DNA from 3 places in the Sinomonas atrocyanea genome. Region 1 is predicted to be linked to each of the others. Evidence: riboswitches for the same ligand, from Rfam matches in the RefSeq annotation. Region 1 holds a riboswitch; each other region holds the start of a gene.
What was found. A riboswitch is a leader RNA that binds a small molecule or an ion and turns the genes downstream of it on or off. The one in region 1 is predicted to bind S-adenosylmethionine.
Positions count from the first base shown of each region.

Region 2: it holds a riboswitch for S-adenosylmethionine, as region 1 does, so the genes downstream of both, SA2016_RS16865 (DUF1737 domain-containing protein) here and SA2016_RS12810 (aminotransferase class V-fold PLP-dependent enzyme) in region 1, are expected to answer to the same signal.
Region 3: it holds a riboswitch for S-adenosylmethionine, as region 1 does, so the genes downstream of both, SA2016_RS20045 (MFS transporter) here and SA2016_RS12810 (aminotransferase class V-fold PLP-dependent enzyme) in region 1, are expected to answer to the same signal.

Region 1 is NZ_CP014518.1:2,778,722-2,785,053, forward strand. It holds gene aroA (3-phosphoshikimate 1-carboxyvinyltransferase) at 1-944, shown strand, start outside; gene rsgA (ribosome small subunit-dependent GTPase A) at 946-2,043, shown strand; gene hisN (histidinol-phosphatase) at 2,108-2,929, shown strand; SAM riboswitch class IV at 3,037-3,151, shown strand; gene SA2016_RS12810 (aminotransferase class V-fold PLP-dependent enzyme) at 3,181-4,581, shown strand; gene SA2016_RS12815 (class I SAM-dependent methyltransferase) at 4,654-5,418, shown strand; gene SA2016_RS12820 (Nramp family divalent metal transporter) at 5,546-6,332, shown strand, end outside.
Region 2 is NZ_CP014518.1:3,665,457-3,671,788, reverse strand. It holds partial or broken gene SA2016_RS16875 (O-succinylhomoserine sulfhydrylase) at 293-1,500, opposite strand; gene SA2016_RS16870 (rhodanese-like domain-containing protein) at 1,509-1,922, opposite strand; gene SA2016_RS16865 (DUF1737 domain-containing protein) at 1,919-2,239, opposite strand; SAM riboswitch class IV at 2,249-2,358, opposite strand; gene SA2016_RS16860 (amino acid permease) at 2,476-3,990, opposite strand; gene SA2016_RS16855 (glutaminase) at 4,053-5,009, opposite strand; gene SA2016_RS16850 (PucR family transcriptional regulator) at 5,009-6,332, opposite strand, start outside.
Region 3 is NZ_CP014518.1:4,365,983-4,372,314, forward strand. It holds gene SA2016_RS20040 (LLM class flavin-dependent oxidoreductase) at 1-687, opposite strand, end outside; gene SA2016_RS20045 (MFS transporter) at 755-2,098, opposite strand; SAM riboswitch class IV at 2,137-2,253, opposite strand; gene SA2016_RS20050 (response regulator) at 2,478-3,194, opposite strand; gene SA2016_RS20055 (sensor histidine kinase) at 3,191-4,426, opposite strand; gene SA2016_RS20060 (hypothetical protein) at 4,434-5,297, opposite strand; gene SA2016_RS20065 (ABC transporter ATP-binding protein) at 5,294-6,268, opposite strand.

The DNA.
Region 1 (6,332 bases):
GGGTGCGTCCCATGGGCCCCGTGATCGAGGGCCTCCGCGGGCTGGGCGTCGACCTCACGTCCCCCGACGGCGGCACGCCCCGCTCGCTGCCGTTCACGGTGCAGGGCACCGGCGCGGTGCGGGGCGGCCACGTCGCCGTCGACGCCAGCGGCTCGAGCCAGTTCGTCTCCGCGCTCCTGCTCGCGGGCGCCCGCTTCACCGACGGGCTCCACCTCGAGCACGTCGGCGGCCCGGTGCCGAGCCTCGACCACATCTCGATGACCGTCGAGGTCCTGCGCGGCGTCGGGGTGGAGGTCGACGACACGGTCCCCCACCACTGGGTCGTCTCGCCCGGCCCCATCCGGGCCTTCGATGTCCGGATCGAGCAGGACCTCTCCAACGCGGGCCCGTTCCTCGCCGCGGCCCTCGCCACCCGGGGCACCGTCCGCGTCCCCAACTGGCCCGAGCACACCACCCAGGTCGGCGACGCCTGGCGCGAGATCCTCCCCCGCCTCGGAGCCGAGGTGACCCTCGACGCCGGCACCCTCACCGTCCGCGGCGGGGAGCGCATCACCGGAGCGGACCTGGCCGACACGAGCGAGCTCGCCCCGACGGTCGCGGCGCTGTGCGCGCTCGCCGACTCGCCCTCGCGGCTCACCGGCATCGCGCACCTCCGCGGGCACGAGACGGACCGGCTCGCGGCGCTCGTCGCCGAGATCACCCGGCTCGGAGGGGACGCCGAGGAGACCGACGACGGCCTCGTGATCCGGCCCGCCCCGCTGCACGGCGGCGTGGTCCGCTCCTACGCCGACCACCGCATGGCCACCGCCGGCGCCATCCTGGGGCTCGCCGTCCCCGGGGTCGAGGTCGAGGACATCGCCACGACGTCCAAGACCATGCCGGAGTTCCCCCAGATGTGGGCGCGCATGCTGGGCCAGCACGCGCAGGCGGGAGCCGGCTCCTAGCATGGGGCAGCGCGAGTGGGACGAGAGCGACGTCCGCGTCCGCCCGAACAAGCGTGGCAGCCGTCCGCGCACCAAGGACCGGCCGAGCCACGAGGACGCCGTCGTGGGCCGCATCGTCACGGTGGACCGCGGGCGCTACACGGCGGTCCTCGACGAGGACACGCCCCAGGAGCGGGTGGTGATCGCCGCACGGGCCCGGGAGCTGCGCCGCACGCCCGTGGTGCCCGGCGACTTCGTGGGCCTGGTGGGCGACGTCAGCGGCCGGCCCGACACCCTCGCACGGCTCGTCCGCATCGAGGAGCGCTCGACCGTCCTGCGGCGCAGCGCCGACGACACGGACCCGGACGAGCGGGTCGTCGTCGCGAACGCGGACCAGCTCGTGATCGTGGTCGCCGCTGCCAACCCCGAGCCCCGCACCGGCTTCATCGACCGGGCCCTCGTCGCGGCCTACGATGCCGGGATTGAGCCACTGCTGCTCGTGACGAAGGCGGACCTGAAGGATCCGGCCGCGCTCCTGGCCAACTACCGGCTCCTGCCCCTCACCGTCGTCGTGAGCCGCACCGCCGAGGAGCCCGCAGAGGGCGCCCAAACCGAAGACGGCGCCTCGGCCCGGCTCGACGACGAGGCCGTGGAGCGGCTCCGCGCCCAGCTCGAGGGCCACGTGACGGTACTGCTCGGCCACTCGGGCGTGGGCAAGTCCACCATGGTCAACGCGCTCACCGGCGCCGACCGCGCCACCGGCGGGGTCAACGCGGTGACCGGGCGCGGCCGGCACACCTCCTCCTCGGCGCTCGCGCTGCGCCTCGCCGACGCCCCGTCGGGCAGCTGGATCATCGACACTCCCGGGATCCGCTCGTTCGGGCTCGCCCACGTGGACCCCGACCGGATCCTGCACGCCTTCGCGGACCTCGAGCCGGGCATCGAGGCATGCGAACGCGGCTGCCGGCATGACGCCGCGGCAGTGGGCTGCGGCCTCGACGCGTGGGTCGCCGGCGGGCACGCGGGCGACGCCGGCCCGGCCCGCCTCGCGTCGCTGCGCCGCCTCCTCGGGGCCGGCCCGCGGGAGGAAGCGCAGGACGAGAAGGAACTCGGCGTCTAGGCTGTGCTCCCGTCTCGGCTGTGCCTCGCGGCCGGCGCGCGCCCCAGGGGATAGCGTGGGGTCCATGACCTCAGTGACCGAGACCTCGTACAACGACGACCTCCGCCTCGCCCACGTCCTGGCGGACTCGGTCGACGCCCAGACGATGGAGCGGTTCAAGGCCCTCGACCTGAAGGTGGAGACCAAGCCGGACCTGACCCCGGTCACCGACGCCGACCGCGCCGCCGAGGAGGCGATCCGCGGGCAGCTCTCCCGCTCCCGGCCCCGCGACGCGGTGGTGGGCGAGGAGTTCGGGACCACGGGCCACGGGTCCCGCCGCTGGATCATCGACCCGATCGACGGCACCAAGAACTTCGTCCGCGGCGTGCCCGTGTGGGCGTCCCTGATCGCCCTGGCCGACGGCGACGAGATCGTGGTCGGCGTGGTGAGCGCCCCGGCCCTCGGCCGGCGGTGGTGGGCGGCCAAGGGCACCGGCGCCTACACGGGGCGCTCCCTCGCCTCCGCCACGCGGCTGAAGGTCTCCGACGTCTCGAAGCTGCAGGACGCATCGCTGTCCTATTCCTCGCTCTCGGGCTGGAAGGAGCGCGGGAGCCTCGAGGACTTCCTCGGCCTCACCGACGAGGTCTGGCGGACCCGCGCCTACGGGGACTTCTGGTCCTACTGCCTCGTCGCCGAGGGCGCCGTGGACATCGCCACAGAGCCCGAGCTCGCCCTCTACGACATGGCCGCCCTCGTGCCCATCGTCACCGAGGCGGGGGGCCGCTTCACCTCCCTGGACGGGCAGGACGGCCCGTGGGGCGGCAATGCGCTCGCGACCAACGGGATCCTGCACTCCGAGGTGCTCGGCAAGCTGAACCCCGGCCGCGACGACCTCCTGCCGGACTGACGCGGGCCCCGGCAGCCGGCCCGCGCCCCGTCACCGTTCGTCACACTGACCCGCTGCGCGCCGCCCGGCGTGCGCGGCCCTCCCGCGTGCCCTAGGGTCTTTGCCAAGGTCACGAGTGCCAGCGCGAAACCCCGGTTTGCTGGCCGGCAACCCTCCCAGACGCGGCGGGGTGCCCCGGGTGACGACCGGGCCGGTCCGGAACGGATGCGGCAAGCGCGGACCCGAGGGTCCCTCGCCTGTGAGGAACGCCGATGAGCACTGTCCTGTCCCCCACCGCCGACGCTGCCGAGCTGAGCGCGCGGTACCCCGACGCGCTCGAGCCACTCGCCGCCGTCGTCGGCGCCGACCTCGCCGCGCCGCTCGTGACCGGCGGGAGCGTCCGGTACGCCAATCTCGACTACGCGGCCTCCGCCCCGGCGCTGGCCGAGGTCGCCGACCACCTCACCGAGGTGCTGCCCTTCTACGCGAGCGTGCACCGCGGCGCCGGCTACGCCTCGCAGATCAGCACGAGCGTCTACGAGAACGCGCGCGGAACCGTGCGCGCCTTCGCCGGGGCGAGGCCGGACGACGCGGTCGTGTTCACGCGCAACACCACCGACTCCCTCAACCTGCTCGCCGGCTGCGTCCCGCCCGGCCTCGACGTCCTCTACCTGGACATCGAGCACCACGCGAACCTCCTGCCCTGGCAGGGCCGCCCGCACCGCAGCGTCGTCGCCGCGGACACGGTCGCCGAGACGCTCGAGCGCCTCGGCGCAGAGCTCGCCCACGGCGGGGTGGGCCTCCTCGCCGTGACCGGGGCCTCCAACGTCACCGGGGAAGTCCTCCCCCTCGCCGAGCTCGCCGCCCTCGCCCACGCCCACGGGGCCAGGATCCTCGTCGACGCCGCCCAGCTGGCCCCGCACCGCCGGATCGACATGGCGGGGGACCCCGGAGCCGTCACGGGCATCGACTACCTCGCCTTCTCGGGCCACAAGCTCTACGCCCCCTTCGGCAGCGGCGTGCTCGTGGGCCGGCCGGACTGGCTCGACGCCGGCCGGCCGCACCTCGCCGGCGGCGGCGCCGTCAGCGAGGTCCGCCTCGAGTCCGTGGCCTGGGCCACCGGGCCGGCCCGGCACGAGGCCGGCTCCCCCAACGTCCTCGGCGCGGCGACGCTCGCCCGCGCCGCCGAGGTCCTCGGCGCCCTGGACCCCGTCGCGTGGACCCGCCACGAGGAGCAGCTGCGCGCCGCGCTCGTGGACGGCCTGGAGGCGATCGACGGCGTCGGCGTCCACCGCCTCTTCGCCGACGCGCCGTCGGCGATCGGCGTGGTGAACTTCTCGATTGCCGGCTACGACGCGGGCCTCGCGGCCGCCTACCTCTCCGCAGAGCACGGCATCGGCGTGCGGGACGGGCGATTCTGCGCCCATCCTGCCCTGACCCGGCTCGGGCTGCCGGCGGGCTCCCTGCGGGCCAGCTTCGGCGTCGGCTCCCGGCTCGAGGACGTCGAGCGGCTCGTGGCAGCGGTCGGGCAGCTCGTCGAGGCCGGGCTGGGCATCGACTACGCCGTCGACGCCGGGCGATGGGTCCCTGCCCGGGACACCCGGCCGTTCCCCGCCTGGGCGCCCAACACCCCGGGCACCGCGGGGGCGGCGCCGTGCAGCCTCGGCGAGTGAGCGGCGTCGTCCGCACGCCCTAGGGGCCGCGCCCGACGTAGAGTGGGGAGCCGGAATCCTCGAAAGGAACTGATGGGACGGGGCGGGCCGAAGTTCGACGACGCGCGGCGGCGCGAGCTCGCCGGGGCGTTCTCCGCCGGCGGCGAGCACTACGAACGGGTCCGCCCCGGCTACCCGAGGGAGGCGGCCGACTGGATCGTCCCGGACGGCGCGCGCACCGCGGTCGATCTCGGGGCCGGCACCGGCAAGTTCACCGAGCTGCTCGTGGCCCGCGGCCTCGCCGTGACCGCCGTGGACCCGTCCGCGGACATGCTGGCCCAGCTCGCCGCCAGGCTCCCCTCGGTCACGTGCGTCGCTGCCCCCGCCGAGCGGACCGGGCTGCCGGACGCCTCCACGGACGTGGTGGTCGCCGCCCAGGCCTGGCACTGGTTCGACCCGGCGGCCGCGACCCGCGAGGCGGCCCGCCTCCTCCGTCCGGGCGGCCGCGCCGGGCTCGTGTGGAACCAGCTCGACACGCGCATCCCCTGGGTCCACCGGCTCTCGCGCATCATGCACGCCGGCGACGTCCACAAGCCGGACTACCACCCGCCGTCGGGCCCGGAGCTGCACGGCTGGGAGCCGCTCGTGATCGCCTGGGAGGACCCGACCACCCCCGAGGGCATCGTGGAGCTGACGAAGTCCCGCAGCTACTACCTGCGGGCCTCCGAGAAGAACCGGCGCAGGGTCGAGGACAACCTCGCCTGGTACCTCTTCGAGCACCTCGGCCACTCCGCTGGCGAGCCCCTCGCCCTGCCCTACATCACCCAGGCGTGGCGCGCCACGGAGGCACCGCGCTGACGCCGGTGCGCAGCACCTTGCCGCACGCAAGCGCAGCCCGTAGTGTTTAGGTGTACCGAAAACTTATGTTTGGCGCGTCTAAGTGCCAGGCAGGCGCTGGCGAGGAGGCCGGTCGAGGGTGGACAGGGTGCTGAAGGCGCAGCGCACGGCCGCGGGCCGCTCCCGCTGGCCCCTGCTCCTCGGGGCCCTCGGACCGGCGTTCGTGGCCTCCGTGGCCTATGTGGACCCCGGCAATGTGGCGGCGAACCTGACCGCAGGCGCCCGATACGGCTACCTGCTCATGTGGGTGCTCGTCCTCGCCAACCTCATGGCGATGCTCATCCAGTACCTCTCGGCGAAGCTCGGCGTGGTCACGGGGCGCACGCTCCCCGAGCTGCTGGGAGCCCGCCTGAGGCCCGGACCCCGCCGGCTCTACTGGGCGCAGGCCGAGATCGTCGCGCTCGCCACAGACCTCGCCGAGGTGGTGGGCGGCGCGCTCGCGCTGCAGCTCCTGTTCCGGGTCCCGCTCCCCGTGGGCGCCGTCATCGTCGGGGTCGTCTCGATGGGGATCCTCGCGATCCAGGATTTCCGCACCCAGCAGCGGTTCGAGCTGGCGATCGTTGCCCTCCTCGCCGTCATCGCGCTCGGCTTCCTCGCCGGCCTCGCCGTCAGCGCGCCCTCCCCGGCCGCCATGGCCGGCGGGCTCCTTCCCCGGTTCGACGGCCCCGACTCGGTCCTGCTCGCCGCCTCCATGCTGGGGGCCACCGTCATGCCCCACGCGATCTACGTCCATTCGGCGCTGTCCCGCGACCGCCACCGCGGCGACGCCGACGGCCACCCGGGCGCCCCGGCCATCCGGCGGCTCCTGCGGGGGACGCGCGTGGACGTGGTCATCGCCCTCGGGGTCGCGGGCGTCGTCAACATCGGCATGCTCC
Region 2 (6,332 bases), 890 kb from region 1:
CCGAGTCGGTGGGCGGGGTGATCGACTCGATGGTCATGGTGTCGTCGAAGCCGACAGGGCCCACGGCGGTGCGCCCGGTGAAGAGGTGCCCGGCATGGAGCTCGTCGGCCGTGGCCAGTCCCCGGGTGATGCGCGTGAACGGGATGAACCGGTCATGCCCGCGCAGGTCGAGCACCCGTGTCCACGCCTGGCGGGGCGGGAGCGGTGTGGTGATGACGATGTCGAAGTGCCGCATGGTCACAGTGTCCCCGGTGCGGCCGTCGCCGCGCTTCCCTCGGCCACGTGGCTCCCCTCAGCCGCCGTGGGTGAGCGCCCGCTCGAGGTCCCCGATCAGGTCCCCGACGTCCTCGAGTCCCACCGAGAGCCGCAGCACGCCGTCGCCGAGCCCGATCGCCGCGCGCCCCTCGGGGCCCATGGCCCGGTGGGTCGTCGTGGCGGGGTGGGTGATGAGGGACTTCGAGTCGCCGAGGTTGTTGGAGATGTCGATGACCTGAAGCCCGTTGAGCAGGCGGAAGGCCGCCTCCTTGCCCTGGCCCTCGGGGCATCCAGCTCGAAGGTGATGACGGTTCCGCCGGCGCTCATCTGCTTCTTCGCGAGCTCGTACTGCGGGTGCGAGGCGAGATGCGGGTACTTGACCCAGCGGACCTCGGGCCGCGCCTCGAGCCATTCGGCGATCGCGAGGGCACTCGCCGAGGAGTGCCGCACGCGCAGCCCCATCGTCTCCAGGCCCTTGGAGAGCACCCAGGCGTTGAAGGCCGAGAGCGCCGGGCCCGTGTGGCGCATGAGGTTCTTCACCGGCCCGTCGATGAACTCCTTCGTGCCGAGCACGGCGCCGCCGAGCACGCGGCCCTGGCCGTCGATGTGCTTGGTGCCGGAGTACACGATGACGTCGGCACCGAAGTCCAGGCTGCGCTGGAGCAGGGGGGTGGCGAAGACGTTGTCGACGACGACCTTCGCGCCCGCGGCATGCGCAAGGTCCGCGACGGCCTGGATGTCCACGAGCTCCTGCATCGGGTTCGATGGGGACTCGAAGAACACGGCGGTGGTGGGCCGGGAGAGCGCCTCGCGCCACTGGTCCAGGTCGGGGCCGTCCACGAACACCGTCTCAACGCCCCAGCGGGGCAGGATCTCGTTGAGGATCACGAAGCACGAGCCGAACAGGCTGCGCGCCGCGACGACCCGGTCCCCGGCTCCCAGCAGGGCCGCCAGCGCGGTGAACACCGCGGACATGCCGGATGCGGTCGCGAAGCAGGCCTCGGTCCCCTCGAGCAGCCGGAGCCGCTCCTGGAAGGTGGCGACGGAGGGGTTGCCGTAGCGCGAGTAGACGAAGCGCTCTTCCTCGCCGGTGAACGCCCGCTCGGCGGCCTCGGCGGAGGAGTAGACGAATCCGGAGGTGAGGAAGAGCGCCTCGGACGTCTCCTGGAAGTCGGTGCGCAGGAGTCCGCCCCGCACCGCCTGCGTGTCCTCGCTCCAGCTGGCGGCGTTGATGTCAAAGCTCACGTAAGTCTTCAGTCCTGTCCAAGATTGGTCGGCAGTCCGCGGTTCTTCCACCCGTTGACCGTCCGCTGGCCGTCCGGCCCGGGCACGCCCTCGAAGCCCTCGAGGACGCTGTACGCGGTGAAGCCGAGGTTTGTGGCCACGGCGGCCGCGGCCGCGGAGCGGTGGCCGGAGCGGCAGAGGAACAGCAGGGGGGTCGTCCTGTCGTCGGGCCCCTGGAGTTCGAGCTCCATCACGAAGTCCGGATTGGGGATGCCGCCCTCGAACACCCAGGGGATGAAGAGCGGATCGTTCTCGGTGCCCTTGGTATCGGGAATGCCCACGTGCGCCCACTCCTCCTCGGTGCGCACGTCCACGAGCACGGCCTCGCCGCTCGCGAGCTTGGACCAGGCCTCCTCCGGGGTGAGGTCGCCCGCGTAGCTCACGCGTGGCCCTCGCCCTCGTACTCGAGGGAGTCGACGGCGGAGGCCACCGCGGCGTCCGCCCTGGCCACCGTGTGGGGGAGGACCACGGCCTGGGCCACGATGACGTCGGTGCCGTTGAAGGTGGCGGCCGGGCTGCCGTGGAGCACGTACCCGTCGGCGAGGGCCTGCGAGATGCGGGCGCAGAATTCGCGGGTGTCCGGGCCGGTCAGGAGCCGGTAGGCCAGCTTCTCCTCGGCGGGGCTGCCCGGGGCCGCCGGGTCGTTGAGCGGGGTGGTCGCGGCTGCCGCCGCGGTCTGCTCGGTTGCTGTGTCGGGCATGACGGGGCTCCTTCGGGCTTGCGTATCGAAGACGAATGCCGAGTACTCACCTGAGGCACCCCGCCGCTTGGAGGGTTGCCGGCCAGCTAAGTCAGGGCTTGGCACTGGCGCTCATTACTCTTCGATTGAACGTAGCACGGGGCACTGGGGCCGACCATGGGGCTGCGGTAACGATTGGCAATATGCGGATGGGGCGCGGCCCGGCCGGACCCCCGGCGGCCGGGCCGCGGGGTGGGTCAGTCGTGTCGGGTGCGGTTGGCGACGACGGGGGCTGCGCCGGTGTAGCCGTCGCGGGCGGCGGCGATCTCGTGGATGCGTTCGCGGGAGGCGTACCAGCCGATGACCATGAGGATGCAGGCGACGGCGGTGGCCAGGAGGGTCCAGGGGGAGTCGATGAGGACCATGATGAAGACGGCGACGAGGAAGGCCAGGGTGATGTAGCCGGTGTAGGGGGCGCCGGGCATGCGGAAGGCGGGGCGGGTGGTCCAGCCCTTCTTGGCCCAGCGGTGCAGCTGGATCTGGCAGATGACGATGGTGGCCCAGGTGGAGATGATGCCGACGGAGGCGACGTTGAGGACGATCTCGAAGGCGTCGGCGGGGACGAGGTAGTTCAGCGGCACGCCCAGGAGGGAGACGACGGCGGTGATGGCGATGCCGCCGTAGGGGACGCCGGCCTTGTTCATGCGCAGGGCGAACGTGGGGGCGGAGCCGGCGGCGGCCATGGAGCGCAGGATGCGTCCGGTGGAGTAGAGGCCGGCGTTGAGGGAGGACAGGGCGGCGGTGAGGACGACGAGGTTCATGATCACGTCCACGCCGCCGACGCCGATGGAGCCGAAGAAGGTCACGAAGGGGCTGACGCCCTTCTGGTAGGCGGTGTAGGGCAGCAGGAGGGAGAGGAGGATGACGGAGCCGACGTAGAAGACGGCGATGCGGGCCACGACGGAGTTGATGGCGCGGGGCATGATCTTCTCGGGGTTCTCGGTCTCGCCGGCGGCGGTGCCGACGAGCTCGACGGAGGCGTAGGCGAAGACGACGCCCTGCATGAGCATGATCATGGGGGCCAGGCCCATGGGGAAGAGGCCGCCGTGGTCGGAGATGAGGGTCAGGCCGGTGGTGGCGCCGGTGGGGGTGCCGAAGAGGACGAAGTAGATGCCCAGGGCGAGGAAGGCCAGCAGGGCGGCGACCTTGATCAGGGCGAACCAGAATTCCATCTCGCCGAAGACCTTCACGGAGACCAGGTTCAGGGCCAGGACGAGCACGAGGGCGATCAGGGCCCAGGCCCACTGGGGCACGGCGGCGATCCAGGGGACGTACTTGCCGAAGAAGTGCATGTAGAGGGCGGCGGCGGTGGTGTCCACGATGGTGGTCATGGCCCAGTTGATCCAGTAGAACCAGCCGGAGATGTAGGCGGCCTTCTCGCCGAAGAACTCCCGGGCGTAGGAGACGAAGGAGCCGGAGGAGGGCCGGTGGAGGACGAGCTCGCCGAGGGCGCGGAGGATGAGGAAGACGAACGCGCCGCAGATCGCGTAGGCGAACACGAGCGAGGGCCCGGCCGCGGCCAGGCGCCCGCCGGCGCCCAGGAACAGGCCGGTGCCGATCGCGCCGCCGATCGCGATCATCTGGATCTGCCGGGCCTTCAGGCCCTTGTGGTAGCCGGCGTCCTCGGCATGGATCACATGGTCGGCCGCATGGGCATGACCGTGGTCCTCACGATGATCGGCGACTTCCGTGGTGGGCTCGGTTTCGGGCATGGCGGATCCTTTCGCAGGGGGCGGAGAGGGAAGGGTGAGGGGGAGGGGGAGAGCGCTCGGGCTCAGAAGATGGACCAGCCGGTGCGCTCTGCCAGTTCCGCGAGCGCTGAGGCGCCCGCGAGGGAGTTGCCGTGGGCATCGAGGCGCGGACTCCACACGCAGATGGAGCAGATGCCGGGCACGACGGTGAGGATGCCGCCGCCCACGCCGCTCTTGCTCGGCAGCCCGACGCGGTAGGCGAACTCGCCGGCCGCGTCGTACATCCCGCACGTGAGCATGACGGCGCCGATCCGCTTGGCGGCCGAGGCGGAGACCACCCGCCCGGAGGGGCCCACCCCGTTGTTCGCCAGGAAGAGGCCCGCGCGGGCGACGTCGGCGCAGGACATCTCGATCGAGCACTGGCGGACATAGTGGCGGACGACCTCCGCGGGGGGATTGCGCAGATTGCCGAGGTCGGCGAGGAAGTGGGCGAGGGCGAAGTTGCGCTCGCTCCTGGCCAGCTCGGATTCGAAGGCCTCCACGTTGACGGCGCTGCGCCCGGTGGGGGAGGAGAGCAGTCCGAGCACCTCCTCGCTGGCGTTGCCGAAGGCATCGAGGAGGTGGTCGGTCACCACGAGCGCGCCCGCGTTGATGAACGGGTTGCGCGGGATGCCCCGCTCGGCCTCGAGCTGGACGAGGGAGTTGAACGCGGTGCCCGAGGGCTCGCGGAGGACCCTGGACCACAGGTCGGGGCCGTCCTCGCGGCCGAGGGCCAGCGCCAGGGAGAATACCTTCGAGATGCTCTGGATCAGGAACGGGTCCCCGGCGTCTCCTGCCGTGAAGACTTCCCCCGAGACCATGGCCACGGCGATCCCGAAGCTTGTGAAGTCGGCTGACGCGAGGTGCGGGATGTGGCCGGGGACGGAGCCCGCCATCCGTGCGGGGCGGAACTCGCGGACGAGGTCGTCGAGGAGCCCTCCGAGGGCGTCGCCCTCGAGCCCGACGCCGCGCTCGGCGCGCAGCAGGGCCGTGCCCCGCATCAGCGTCCGCTCCTGGCGCCGTCGAGGTCCCCGCGCTGCCACAGGCCGAGGTGGAGCTGCACGATGGTCGCGTGGGCAGGGCGCCCGAGGTCCAGCCCCGTGAGGCGCTCTGCCTTGCCGACGCGGTAGTACACGGTGTTCCGGTGGATCTGCATGGCGTGGGCGCACGCGGAGACGTCCATCGAGGCCCTGAAGTAGTTCTCGAGCGTCTCGGCGAGCTCAGGCTCGGTCAGCAGCAGCTCCGTCAGCGCGCGGTGCCTGAACCCGGAGGTGCCGAACCGGGCGATGGCCTCGTGGAGGAGGACATCGGCCTCGACGTCCTCGATCGTCGCGACCTGCGCGTCACCGTTGCGCACGAGGCAGTCCATCACGGCCGCTGCCTCCGCCTGCGAGCCGTGCAGCGCCGTCACGCCCGGCACGATCCTGCCGATGGCGACGAACGCCACGGCCCCCAGGTGCCTGCGCGCATCCGCGACGATCAGGCCCGCGAGCGAGCGCAGGGCCGCGGCGGCGGTGCGGGAGGCGAGGCTGGGTACCACCACGGCGGTGTGCCCCTCGTACTGCCCCACGATCGAGGATCCCTTGAACGCCGCGGCATGCAGCGCGACGAGGTCGGCGAGCTGCCCGTGGACGAGCTCGGCGTCCTCCGTGACGGCGTCCGCGCGGGAGACGCCGACCAGGAGCAGGCACGACGGCGCGTCGACCGCCACCCCGAGGGTCCTGGCGCACGCGGCGGCCTCTGCCGGTCCGGAGAGCAGGCGGCCGATCCGGTCCTCGTGCATGGTGACCGACTGCTGGTTCCGGTACCGGATCAGCTCCGACGCCGCACGCCGGGCCGCGCCCTTGAGGGCGTAGACCACATCGTCGCCGAAGCCGGAGCCGGTCTCCTGGAGCCAGATGTAGCCCATGATCCGGTCCCCGGCGAAGATGGCGATCGCCGCCCGCTCGCGCAGCTGCTGGTCGGGGCGCGCGGGCACGCGCACGACGCCGCGGGTGCGGTGCATCTCCCGGTACGCGCCGAGGTCCTTGAGCATGAGCTCGTACTCTCGGGGCCCCCGCCGCGTGAGGATGGAGGCCTTGCGGAGCTCGTCGATGTTGTTGGACAGCGTCGAGTACGCGAGGACCCGGTTGGCGGCATCCTCGATCACGACGTGGCTCGACGTGACCTTCGCCGTGGTCTGGGCGAGAGCGAAGAGGTCCTCCTCGAGCAGCGCCATCGCCGCAGGCTGCGGCTCGGCGTCGTCGAGGCGGGACGTGGCGACCGAGAGGAGCTGGTCCCACGGCGCGTCCGGGGCGATGAGCAGCAGGCCGACGCCGCCGGCC
Region 3 (6,332 bases), 1.6 Mb from region 1:
GGCGCCGGCCTGGAAGAGCAGGGGGGTCCGCTGCGGGGAGGGTCCGACCAAGGCGGGGCCGGGCACCCGGTAGGCGTCGCCGTCGTGCGCGATCCCGCGGACCCCGGCGGGGTCGGCGAAGAGGTTCGCGGCGGCGTCGGCGACCAGCGCGCCGTCGTCCACCGAGCCCTCCCACAGCTTGTAGACCACGTCCATGAATTCCTCGGCGCGATCGTAGCGCTCATCGTGCGGCACCTGGGTGTCGAGGCCGAGGTTCCGCGCGGCCGACTCCTGGTAGGAGGTGACGATGTTCCACGCGAGCCGGCCGCCCGTGAGGTGGTCCAGCGTGCCGAACCGGCGGGCCAGGAGGTAGGGGTGGTCGTAGGTGACGGAGGCGGTGACGCCGAAGCCGAGCCGCTCGGTGGCCGCCGCGAGGGCGGACACGATCAGCAGCGGGTCGAGGGCCGGGTACTGGACCCCGCCGCGGACGGCCGCGTCGGCGCTGCCGCCGTAGACGTCGTACTGGCCGAGCACGTCCGCGAAGAAGATCCCGTGGAAGCCGCCGTCCTCGAGGGCCTTGGCGAGCCCGGTCCAGTAGCCCAGCTCCGCGAAGCGGTGGGCCTGCGAGTCGGGGTGTCGCCACAGGCCCGGCGACTGGTGCACCGGCACGAGCATCTCGAACGCGTTCAGCAGCAGGGGCTTGGTCACGGGGTTCCTTCCGGATTCGGGTTCCGTGGGCGGGGACTTGGGGGGGCGGACGACGGCGGGCGGCGCCTCAGGCGCCCGCTCCGCCCTCCGCGGTGGCCGGCTGGGCGGCGCGGAGGCCGACCGGGTCCTTGGCGGCGAGGGCCGCCGCCGTGGTGAGGACGCCGAGCACGGCGAACCAGCCGCACACGAGCCACGGCGCCCCGCCCCCGGCCTGGAGCAGGGCCGCGGCGACGAGCGGGGTGACCGCCGCGGAGAGCACGGTGCCGACCTGGTAGCCGAACGAGACTCCCGAATAGCGCAGCTCGGTGGGGAACTGCTCGGCGAACCACGCGGCCTGGGGGCCGTAGATCGCGTCATGGAGGATGTTCATCCCGACGAGGAGCACGAGCGGGAGGAAGGCCAGGCTGCCATGGTCGAGGAACCAGAAGAACGGCCAGATGAGCACCACGACGCCCACGGACGCCCCGACGGCGATGCGCCGGCGTCCGATCCGGTCGGAGAGCCAACCCCAGAACGGGCCCGAGAGCAGCCCGATGGCGGAGACGATGAGGATCGCGGCCAGGCCCGAGGTGGTGTCGTGGCGGCGGTCCTTGAGGTACCCGAGGATGTACACGGTCATGAGCGTGTAGATGGCGGGCTGGACGAGCCGCATACCGATGGTCACGAGGATTCCGCGCGGGTGCTCGCGCAGCACGCGCGCCACGGGCCGGGCCACGGTGCGCGCGGCATCCTTGACCGCCGTGAACTCCTCTGCGTCGGTCACGCCCAGGCGGATCCACAGGCCGATCAGGACGAGGACGCCGGAGAGGAGGAACGGCAGCCGCCACCCGAACGACTGGAACTGCTCAGGGGTGAGGAACCCCTGCGTGAGCGCGTACGCGCCGGTGGCCAGGAGCATGCCGGCCGCCGAGCCCACCTGCGTGAACGAGCCGAAGAGTCCGCGCCGGCCGGCCGGGGCGTGCTCGACGGAGAGCAGCGCGGAGCCGCCCCACTCGGCGCCGGCGGAGAGGCCCTGGATGAGCCGGAGTCCCACGAGTCCCACCACGGCGAGGATGCCGATGGAGGCATAGTTCGGCAGGACGCCGATGAGGGTGGAGGCGATGCCCATGGTCAGCAGGGAGGCCACGAGCAGGGCCTTGCGGCCGATCCGGTCCCCGAGGTGGCCGGAGATGACGCCGCCGAGGGGCCGCGCGATGAACCCGACCGCGTAGGTGGCGAACGAGGCCAGGACGCCCACGAGCGGGCTCGCGTCGGGGAAGAACTGCTTGTTGAACACGAGGGCCGAGGCCGTGCCGTAGAGGTAGAAGTCGTACCACTCGATGGTGGTGCCGACGAACGCCGAGGCGAGGATGCGGCGCTTGGCGCGCAGGGCGGTGCCGAGTCCCGGCTCGGTTCTCAGGAGGGTGGCCATACAGGTCCTCTTCGGGTCGCGGCGCGAGGCTCGCTCAGGCGCCATACTTACGGCGCCGGGGGCCCGCGCGCCGTCGAATCCTCACCTGGGGCACCCCACTACAGCCGGAGGGTTGCCGTCCGGCAAGCCAGGGCTTGATGCCGGAACTCTTGATTCTTCGCCCAGTCTGCCGGTGGGCGCCCCGCCTGACGAAACGCACCCGTCACGGAGGTTCACACTCGCCCCACCCCGCCTTCTGAAGGTCACCTCCTGAAGGTCACCTCCTGAAGGTCAGCTCCTGAAGGTCAGCTCCTGCGGGAGCGACCCGCTGGACCTGACTTCCAGGACGTGACTTCCAGAAGGTGACCTTCAGGAGGTGACTTCCAGACGGAGGGGGGACTCAGTAGTCGGGGTTGCTCGGGATGATGAGCCCCGTCTCGTACCCGTACACGACCGCCTGCACCCGGTCGCGCAGGTGCAGCTTGGTCAGGATCCGGCGCACGTGGCTCTTCACGGTGGCCTCGGAGAGGAAGAACCGGTGCGCGATCTCCGCGTTGCTCAGGCCCTCGCAGATGGCCCGCAGGACCTCGAGTTCGCGCGGCGTCAGCTCCTTGAGCAGGGGGTCCGGGGCGGCGCCGCCGTTGCTCCGGGCGGGCGCGCCGCCGCTGCGGACGTAGGTCTCGAGGAGCCGCTGGGTCACGCGGGGGCTCACGACGGCGTCCCCGCTGGCCACGAGCCGCACGGCCTGGACGAGTTCGGCGGGCGCCACGTCCTTGAGCAGGAACGCCGAGGCGCCGGCCTGGAGGCCGGAGAACGCGTACTCGTCGAGATCGAAGGTGGTCAGGATGATGACGCGGGCAGGGCTGTGGGCGGCGGCGATGCGCCGTGTGGCCTCGATGCCGTCCATGACCGGCATCCGCACGTCCATGAGCACCACGTCGGGGCGCAGCGACTCGGTGAGCTTCACGGCCTCGGCGCCGTTGCCGGCCTCGCCGACCACCTCGATCCCGTCCTCGGACTCGAGGACGAGCCGGAAGCCCATCCGCAGCAGCGGCTGGTCGTCGACGAGCAGGAGCCTCAAGGGCCCCTCGCCGTGGTGGTGCTCCGTCTCGCTCATGCGTCCCCCTCCGCCCAGTGCTGCTCGTCCACCAGCAGCTCGGTCTCCACGACCCATCCTCCCCCGGCCCGCGGGCCCGCGCGGAGGGTGCCGCCGTAGAGGGCGGCCCGCTCCCGCATCCCGGCGATGCCGGCTCCCGTCCCGAGGCGAGGCCGCGCGCCGTCGGCCGCCGCGCCGTCGTTCTCGATCCGGACCCGCACGGTGCTGCCCTCGCGTGCCACCTCGACCTCGACGCGGGAGACCCCGCGCCCGTAGCGGAGCGCGTTGGTCAGGGACTCCTGGACGATCCGGTAGACGGCGAGCTGGAAGGCGGGGTCCGCGGGCGGGGCGGCCCCGGTGAGTGTGAGGACGGCGGGGAGCCCCGCGGTCCGGAACCCGGCCACGAGCGACTGCAAGCTCTCGGTGCCGGGGGCGGGTGCGAGGCTTGCCTCCGATGCCGGCTCGCGGAGCACCCCGAGGACGCGGCGCATGTCCGCCAGGGCGGTGCGCCCGGTACGGGACAGCTCGCCGAGGACCTCCTGGGCCCTGTCCGGGTCCTTCGCGGCGATCTTCGCGGCGCCGTCGCTGAGGGCGACCATGACCGTGAGCGAGTGCGCGACGACGTCGTGCATCTCCCGGGCGATCCGGTTGCGCTCCTGGACGGAGGCCAGCTCGGCCCTGCGCATGGCCCAGGCCCGGATCTCGGCCTGGTGCTCGCGGGTGCCGCGGACCCAGGCTCCGAGCCCGGCGGCGAGGACGTCCATGAGCAACACGGAGACCGCGGCGACCAGGCCCACGTAGCGGGCGTTCTCCGGGACGGCGGGGCCGCGGGGGGTGTAGACGAACGCGTAGTAGACGGAGGCGGGGACCGAGGCGAGCACGGATGCGCCGAAGGCGACGAGCGCCGGGGCTGAGACGGCCACGGCGTAGAGCGCGAAGAAGACCGCCGCGCTCATGACCGAGCTGTTCGGGGACTGGTAGAGCAGGGCGGCGTCGATCGCCACGGTCACCACCAGCACGGCCCACGGGGACCGGCGCCGCCCCAGCAGGGCCGCCTGCTGGACGGCCAGCAGGGCCAACCGCCACCAATTGCCGTGCAGGGCGTACTCGGCGAAGAGCGGCCCCGCGAGGAACGCGGCCGCGGCGACGACGATCCAGTCCATCGCCACGGGACGGTCGGCCAGGTACGCGCGGACGCGGCCCCGCCGTGGCGGGACCGCGAGGGCGAGCGCCTGCGCGCCGGGAGCGTGCACGGTCCTCCTACACGTCCCGCTGCTTGAGCGTGGTGAAGGCGGCGAAGAGGAGCACCACCACATAGGCGGCGATGACCAGCGTGCCCTGCCAGGGCTCGAGGAGGGAGGAGTCCAGGGGCTGGCTGGACCCTGCCTCGAGCATGGACTGGAACGCGTTGGTGGGGAGGTACTTGCGTGCCTCCTTGAAGAAGTCGTTCGGAATGAGCTGGAAGATGATCGGGAGCACGAACAGCACGGCCACCAGCGTGACGATCGCCCCGGCGGAGTTGCGCAGGAGTGCGCCGAGCGAGAGCCCCATGAGGGCCACCGCGGACACGTAGGCCGCGCTGAGGAGCATGATCCGCTGGACGTCCCAGCTCGCCATGTCGAGGCTCAGGCTGTAGTTGCCGAGGATCGGCTGGGCCACGAGGCCGCCGAGGTAGGCGCCCGCGTAGGTCACCGCGAACCCGACCACGACGGCGTAGACCGCCTTCGCGGCGAGCACGGGCCAGCGCCTGGGGACCGCGGCGAACGTCGCCCGCGACATGCCGGAGGTGAACTCCGCGCTGATCAGGAGCACGGCGAGCGAGCCGACGATGAGCTGCGAGAAGGTCACGCCTGCATCCGGAAGGTGCGGGAGCAGGGCGGTGACGTTGATGGCCTCGCGCGGATTGGTCACGGTGCCGCTGTGCTGGGCCTGGGAGACCTGGCCGAAGCCCCACGCCTGGAGCGCCGCGAAGCCCATCATGAGCGCGACGGCGCAGACCAGGAGGATCCGGGTCGACAGGAGCGAGAGGAGCTTGATCCGCTCGGAGGCCAGGACCCGGAGGAAGGTCGGGCCGGCGAGGGCCGGTGCCGCGGAGCGGCGGGCGTGCTGGACTGCGGTGCTCATCGGTGCGCCTCCTGGGTCTGGGCGGGGGTGGCCGCGGCGGGCAGGCTGGGCGCGTGGCCGGCATCGGGACGGTCGGAGCGGTACTCGACGTCGTCCTTGGTGAGCTCGAGGTAGGCCTCCTCGAGGCTCGCCTGCAGCGGCGTGAGCTCGTAGACCAGGATGCCGGCGCCGAGCGCGGCCTGGGCGATCTCGCGCGGCCCGAGGCCGGAGACCTCGAGGAGCTCGCGCTCCTGGGTCTGGATGCTCACCCCGTCACGGGCCAGCAGCGCGGCGAGCTGCTCGGGGCTATCCGTGCGGACCCGGGTCCGTGCTCGGCCCTCGCCGTTGAGGATCTCCTGGATCGGTGCGTCCGCGATGATCTTGCCGCGGCCGATCACGATGAGGTGGTCCGCGGTCTGGGACATCTCGCTCATGAGGTGGCTCGAGAGGAAGACGGTGCGCCCCTCGGAGGCAAGGTACTTGACGAGGTTGCGGACCCACAGGACGCCCTCGGGGTCGAGGCCGTTGACGGGCTCGTCGAGCACCACGACCTGCGGGTCGCCGAGCAGGGCCGCGGCGATCCCGAGCCGCTGCCCCATGCCGAGGGAGAAGCCCTTGACCTTCTTCCGTGCCACGGCGCCGAGGCCGGTCATCTCGATGACCTCGCTGACGCGCGAGACCGGGATGCGGTGAGTGGCGGCGAGGGCGCGCAGGTGCGTGTAGGCGGTGCGGCCGGGATGCACGGCGCGCGCCTCGAGGAGGGCGCCGATCTCCCGCAGCGGTGCCCGGTGCCTGACATACGGCTCGCCGTTGACGGTCACGGTGCCGCGGGTGGGCGCGTCGAGCCCCATGATCATGCGCATCGTGGTGGACTTGCCGGCACCGTTGGGGCCGAGGAAGCCGGTGACGCGGCCCGGCTGGACGGTGAAGGTGACCCCGTCCACGGCCGTCTTGTCGCCGTAGACCTTGGCCAGGTCTTGCGCCTGGATCATGACATTCCCCTTCGTGTTCGCATGGTTCCACGCTAGGGCGGCCACCCGGGCGGGCGCGACGACC